Regions from separate parts of the Providencia sp. UF-224 genome, predicted to be linked through region 1. Evidence: predicted binding sites of a transcription regulator. Region 1 holds the regulator's gene; each other region holds the start of a gene.
What was found. The regulator Fur, encoded in region 1, represses iron uptake genes when iron is present. The targets are predictions, from matches to a motif close to ATAATAATGAGAACNACTATCAA.
Positions count from the first base shown of each region.

Region 2: AC4IFO_RS09795 (TonB-dependent receptor domain-containing protein) is a predicted target of Fur. The motif match lies at 1,194-1,216, and genes of this name have one in related genera.
Region 3: feoA (ferrous iron transporter A) is a predicted target of Fur. The motif match lies at 1,036-1,058, and genes of this name have one in related genera.

Region 1 covers NZ_JBSICC010000005.1:55,465-57,674, reverse strand. Annotated here, with positions in the region: gene fur (ferric iron uptake transcriptional regulator) at 572-1,021, opposite strand; gene fldA (flavodoxin FldA) at 1,288-1,815, opposite strand; gene ybfE (LexA regulated protein) at 1,970-2,210, opposite strand, start outside.
Region 2 covers NZ_JBSICC010000008.1:49,944-52,153, reverse strand. Annotated here, with positions in the region: gene AC4IFO_RS09795 (TonB-dependent receptor domain-containing protein) at 1-1,178, opposite strand, end outside; gene AC4IFO_RS09790 (efflux RND transporter periplasmic adaptor subunit) at 1,441-2,210, shown strand, end outside.
Region 3 covers NZ_JBSICC010000008.1:4,463-6,672, reverse strand. Annotated here, with positions in the region: gene feoB (Fe(2+) transporter permease subunit FeoB) at 1-663, opposite strand, end outside; gene feoA (ferrous iron transporter A) at 693-923, opposite strand; gene AC4IFO_RS09575 (Tex family protein) at 1,288-2,210, opposite strand, start outside.

The DNA.
Region 1 (2,210 bases):
GTAAGAAACCAGAAGAAAAAACTAGTATTAATAAAAAGATATGTTTTTTTCATCAGTTAATCTCTTACGAAGTACGAGAACAATCCAAATAAGTCTAGCTAAAAATATACAAATTACATCATATAGTTGTAATTTAACTTTTTTATTACACTTAAATTGTTTATTAAATTAAAAAAAGTAAAACTATATAGCAATATACTGAACTTATTTTAGACGTTAATTAGATAAACTATATGACAGTGATATGAAAAAAAGATGCAAGGTATATTTTAGATAACGTTATGCATCACTATGATATCATTGTAAATATTCTCAAATAGAGAAGGTGTGTTCATCCGTCAAACAATATAAAGGATTTGAAGTGAATTGCAACTTATTATAGAACACTTCAATATTTCACCTTAACGACATATTTTAGTGATAAATATAAAGTAAATGAAAGAAATTATGGATATTCTCACTGAGAATGCTTAATTTATCGGTGGATGGATACAATAAAAAAGCCCGATAATGGTGGTTATCAGGCTTTTGAAGAATGGGTCACCATCAAAATATGATGGTGATTAATTTATTACTCTTTTGCTTCGTGTGCGTCAGCGTTATCGCGGCAATCACCATCAGCGCAGTGGCCATATAAGTACAAACTGTGGTTAGACAGCTTAATACCGTGACGTGCGGCGATATTTTTTTGGCGAGTTTCAATCGATTCATCAGTAAACTCAATCACTTTACCACAATCTAAGCAAATTAAGTGGTCATGGTGATGCTGCTGAGTTAATTCGAATACGGATTTTCCACCCTCGAAATTATGGCGCGTAACGATACCTGCATCATCAAACTGGTTCAATACACGGTATACAGTCGCTAGCCCGATCTCTTCGCCCATATCAATCAGCTTTTTATAGAGATCTTCCGCACTGACGTGGTGGCACTCAGGCTCCTGAAGTACTTCCAAAATCTTAAGTCTTGGAAGAGTGACTTTGAGTCCAGCATTTTTCAATGCTTTATTGTTGTCTGTCATGCGGGTTTGTCCTGTATCTTAAATCATAAATTTAACAATAATGAGACATTTTTAACATAAATCCAGTTGTCTTCTAAACTGATTTACAATTATAGGCATGGAAAATAAAAATAGAAACCATGCATTGTCTCATTATTTTGATAATCTCTTATAAGTCTATCCAATTAGGATATTTAATCGATTATTTTAGACCGAATGACGTTCCGCGATGGTGCATTTTGAGCGGAAAGGAATTCGGCCTAAGCGTAACACTTGTTTTTAATCGACTAGCCAAGAATTTCAGCTAATGACATCTCTTCAGAGATTTGTTTGACCCATGCATCCACTCGTTCATCTGTTAACTCCGGTTGGCGATCTTCATCAATCGCTAATCCGATAAAGTGGTTGTCATCTGCCATACCTTTTGAAACTTCGAAGTGGTAGCCTTCGGTTGGCCAGTGCCCAACAATCACCGCACCTCTTGGTTCGATGATATCGCGAATAGTCCCCATCGCATCACAGAAGTATTCTGCATAGTCTTCTTGGTCTCCACAGCCAAAGAGAGCGACGAGTTTACCTTCAAAATCAATTTCTTCTAATGTTGGGAAAAAGTCATCCCAATCACATTGTGCTTCGCCGTAGTACCAAGTTGGAATACCAAGAAGTAGAATGTCAAAAGCTTCAATGTCTTCTTTGCTGCACTTTGCAATGTCATGAACTTCTGCTACGTCTTTGCCTAATCTTTCTTGGATCATTTTGGCAATATTTTCTGTGTTACCTGTATCACTTCCGAAGAAAATACCGATGACTGCCATAAACTGATTAACCTCTTGTTTTTCTAAGAGAGAAAGAAGGAGTGTCTCAACTTCTAGAACTCATTTAGAACGAAAATAAATAGAATTTTATGCCTTATTCTGGCGAAAAAACTTTTATAAGTCTGTCAAATTTGTGTGATTTACTAAGATAGCGTTACTTGAGTATTGTCTCATCAACTTGTTGAAGTTGTGACATCAAAATTTCTTCTATTAATTCACTACGGCTTATATTTTTTTCTTCAGCTAACTGATTCAGTACAGCAACAGCTTCTTCGTTTAGTTTAAGTTCAACTCGGCGCAATCCATTCACTTTATCGCGTTTTAATTGATTGCGTTTGTTGATCCTTAATTGTTCATCCCGTGATAGTGGGCTTGTCTTAGGTCGCCCAGGCCTT
Region 2 (2,210 bases), on a different contig from region 1:
GTAAATTCGTTTTCAACGAATAAAGCAGATTGGTCGACACTCATGCTGCTATTTTCAAATTTTCCTTTGGAAACCAATGAACTATCTTTGAGTTTTGAGTATTGGTATTGACCACCGACTGTTAAGATGTTGTCTGGTAAGAACGCGACAACTTTACCATCGACGACAGTGTTGGTAATTTCAGGTACACGGTCTTCATAGCGGTATTCAGTCAGCTTAGTGATGGCATCTTTAATTTCTGTTTTGGTTTTTTTCTTCGTACTTTCTTGATAGACACTTAATTCTGTATTAAACGAATCCCATTCACCTTTGTAAGTTAGCGCGGCGTGGTTTCGGTTATTGTAGAGTTCGGTTTTTTTATTATATTGTTTTGATTGCCCGCGCATTTCATATTCAGCAAGAGATTTGCCTGGGGTTTCTTCTCTTTCTTGCAGTGTTCTACCTGCTTCTAAAAGGAAGGTTTGATTTTCAGTTGGTGTAAAACTTAACTTAGCTGTGAGACTTTTGTTGTCTTTTTTGTAGTGGCCATCTGTAATTTTGTCTTCCTGACGATAGTCACCACCGCCGTATAGTTGCAAGCCTAATTTATCTTTAACTAATGGGCCTGACAGATAGAAGTTACCGTCGGTGGAATTACCGCTATCACTGTTTTCTTGGATAATCGCGCCTGTGGTTACGCTGCCGTGCCACTCATTGGTGGTTTTTTTAGTGATGATATTGATAACACCACCCATCGCATCGGAACCATACAGGGAAGACATTGGTCCACGGATCACTTCAATGCGTTCAATGGCTTCGACGGGCGGCATAAAGCCCGCTTCAAAACCACCGCTGCCATTTGGGCGTGATTCACGGCTATTTTGGCGACGACCATCAACCAGTATTAAGGTGTATTCACCCGGTAAGCCACGGATATTAATATCTTGTTTATTGGCTGAACCTACAATGCTGACACCTTCTACGTCTTTAACTGCATCAGCAAGGTCGCGCACAGGTTTGTTTTGTAACTGTTCAGCGGTGATCACCGTGATACTGGCAGGGGCATCGCGTAATTGTTGTGAATAACCCGATGCGGTGACGATAAGTTTGTCTGAATCTTCTGCTGCTGTCGTACTAAATGAAGCCAAAGCCGCGCAAATACCTGCGGCGACAAGTGTGTAGTGATGTTGCGTAGTCATAGTAATCCCTAGCAAATAGAAATGAGAATGATAATTATATTGTTTGCGAATACTATCACTAAAACATATCGGAAATAAATAATTGGCGAGCTAATTTCTGGTCAATATTTGATCTCAGTTAATAATTTTCCCGTATAGCAAAAATGGACTTACTGGTTTTTACCAAGCTTAACGAAAAATTAAGGTTTAACTTTGGTTTATGGAGTTTGTGGTTAAGCGAAATTACAGTAGCGCGAGCGTCTACTCGGGAATTTTATGACTTATGAAACACATCTTTTTAGCCATTTCATTATTTTTCATTTGCTTGAACACACAGGCAGAGGAAATTCGCCTAAGCGTCACAAACCCAAAAAATGTGATGACAGTTGATGTCGTCAGCATCCCGGGCAAATTTGTGGCAAAAAACGAAATTTCAATTGGTTCTCCACTGCAACAGCAAATGGTTACCGCAGTGTTTGTGGAAGAAGGGGAATGGGTTGAAAAAGGGCAATTGCTCGCCATGTTGGAATCACCCATCCAAAGTGCAGGGGTTAATCAATTAAAAGCAGAAATTGATAAAGCTGCCGCATACATTAAGCAACAAGAAGCGCTCAGCGCCCAATCGCAACAAGAACTGCAACGTTTATCACCGCTGGCAAAAACAGGGGTGATTTCGGCGAATGAATTTGGTAAAGCCAAATCAGAAGCGGCCGCACAGAGTGCATTGTTAACGGCAAGCCGTGCGGAACTGCGCCAACTCAAAGCCCAATTAATGCGTGAACAAAGCCAAGAAGACAAATCGAAAATTATTGCGCCTGTTTCGGGGGTGATCAGTGAGCGTCATGCGATGAATGGCACGCTGTCAGATAACAGCTTGTTATTTAAGCTGATTGAAAATAATGAATTGGAATTTGAAGCGCAGGCACACCCTTCCGAGCTTTCTCGCATTGTGGGCAGTAATCCCGTCGTGATTAACCTTGATGAAAATCAATCAACATCGGGGAAATTACGTTATTTGTCGCCAAAAATAGATGCATTAACCCAACTTGGGAA
Region 3 (2,210 bases), on a different contig from region 1:
TTCAGCACGCTGACGGCTATAAATATCCCCTTCTAGAATTTGCAGGGCTAACCAGCGGCGCTGTTGTTGGCTAAATTGTTGCGTTGAAATTTGTTCAGATAATGAATCAACAGCGTGTAATAGCTGTGGTGGATATTCAACAAGGGCTTTTTGGTTATTTTGCGGGTGAGTATCAATGGCTTTTTTCAGTTTATCAATGCCCGTTGCACGGGTTGAAACCATTGGGATCACAGGGCAACCCAGTTGTTTTTCCAATTCGGCAATATCGATATCAATATGCTGGCTTTGGGCAATATCCAACATATTCAGGGCGACAATACATGGGACGCCTAACTCAACTAATTGCAATGTCAGGTAGAGGTTGCGCTCTAAGTTCGACGCATCCACAACGTTAATTAACATGTCGGCTTCGCCACTTAAAATAAAGTAGCAGGCAATTTGTTCGTCGAGGGAGGTCTGTTCAGAAATAGTGGTGAGTGAGTAAGTACCGGGGAGGTCGACAAGCTCAATCTTGTGGTCATCCGTGTGGAAGCGGCCAACCTTGCGCTCAACGGTGACGCCAGCCCAGTTACCGACGCGCTGTCTTGACCCTGTTAGCTGGTTAAAAAGGGTTGTTTTACCTGCATTGGGGTTACCAATTAAGCCGATAGTCAATCGTTTCATAGTGTTTGCCAATAATCAAAAAAGAAGACTTAAGCGGTAGGCGCTTCATCAAGGTTTAGTAGGGCGAGATCCTTTTTACGCAGCACTAAGCTGACGCGGTGAGTTTCGATTTGTACAGGATCGCCAAAAGGCGCTAAACGCACCACTTTAAAAACGGAGCCCGGTAATAAACCGAGAGACAATAATTTTTGTCGGTATGCAGGGCTTATCTCGGGGGAGAAGCCTAGAATTTTGTAACTGCATTGAGGAAGTATAGCCATAGTGTCTTCCTATTATCTTCCTAACGATTCAATTCATAATGATACTGATAATTATTGTTAGAAAAGTTTCTATCTACAAGCACAACGCTGAGAAAAACAAAAATAAATCTAATTAACAATGAGAATCATAATCATCCACCTTTTGTTATATTTAGCCTCTTTTTTCGTCAATTTGACTTGATGTGGATCAACGAAGCATGGAGTTAGCGGTGTTTTTTAGATAGCGATGGGATAAGACGGAACGCATTGAATGGATTGATTTTTGAACAATATATTGAATTTGTTTATTAATTTATCAGTGAAGATATTTCTAGAGAATACTAAATACCCCAATGAATTTATTGGGGTATTTAGCTTAATCAGATTACTTCTTTTTACCAAATGCAGCAGCAAGGGCATCGCTCATCGCACTGTTGCCTGATGAATTCGTATTTTGGCGCGAGTTACCACGAGGTGCAGGGGCTTTACGTGCGTTTTTATCTTGTGCAGGTGCAGCTTTACGAGGTGCGCTGTTAGAATCCCCCGCTTGCTCGTCCAAGCGCATGGTGAGGGCGATACGCTTGCGGGCAATATCGACATCCAATACTTTCACTTTCACAATATCGCCCGCTTTCACCACTTTGTGTGGGTCTTCGACGTAACTGTTGGAGAGTGAAGAGATATGCACTAAGCCGTCTTGGTGTACACCGATATCCACAAATGCACCAAAGTTGGTCACATTGGTCACCGCGCCTTCTAAAATCATGCCAGAAACGAGGTCATTCATCGTTTCCACACCTTCAGCAAAGGTGGCAGTTTTAAACTCAGGACGTGGGTCACGACCCGGTTTTTCTAGCTCTTTGATAATATCCGTAACCGTTGGGACACCAAACTGCTCTGTTGTGAAATCACGCGGGCTCAGGGCATTGAGCACTTGTGAATTACCCATAATTTCTTTCAGCGGCTGGCGGACAGTTTGCAGAATTTTTTCAACGATAGGGTAAGCTTCAGGGTGAACCGTTGATGCATCCAGCGGGTTTTCGCCATTGGTGATACGCAGGAACCCTGCACATTGTTCAAAGGCTTTAGGCCCAAGGCGAGCCACTTTCAGTAACTGTTTTCGGTCATTGAATTGGCCGTTTTCATCGCGCCAATCAACCACGTTCTGCGCGATCATTTTGCTCAGGCCTGCAACGCGAGTCAGCAAGGCGACTGAGGCGGTATTTAAGTCTACACCTACGGAGTTTACGCAGTCTTCGACAACGGCATCCAACTTGCGGGCAAGTTGAGTTTGGCTGACGTCATGCT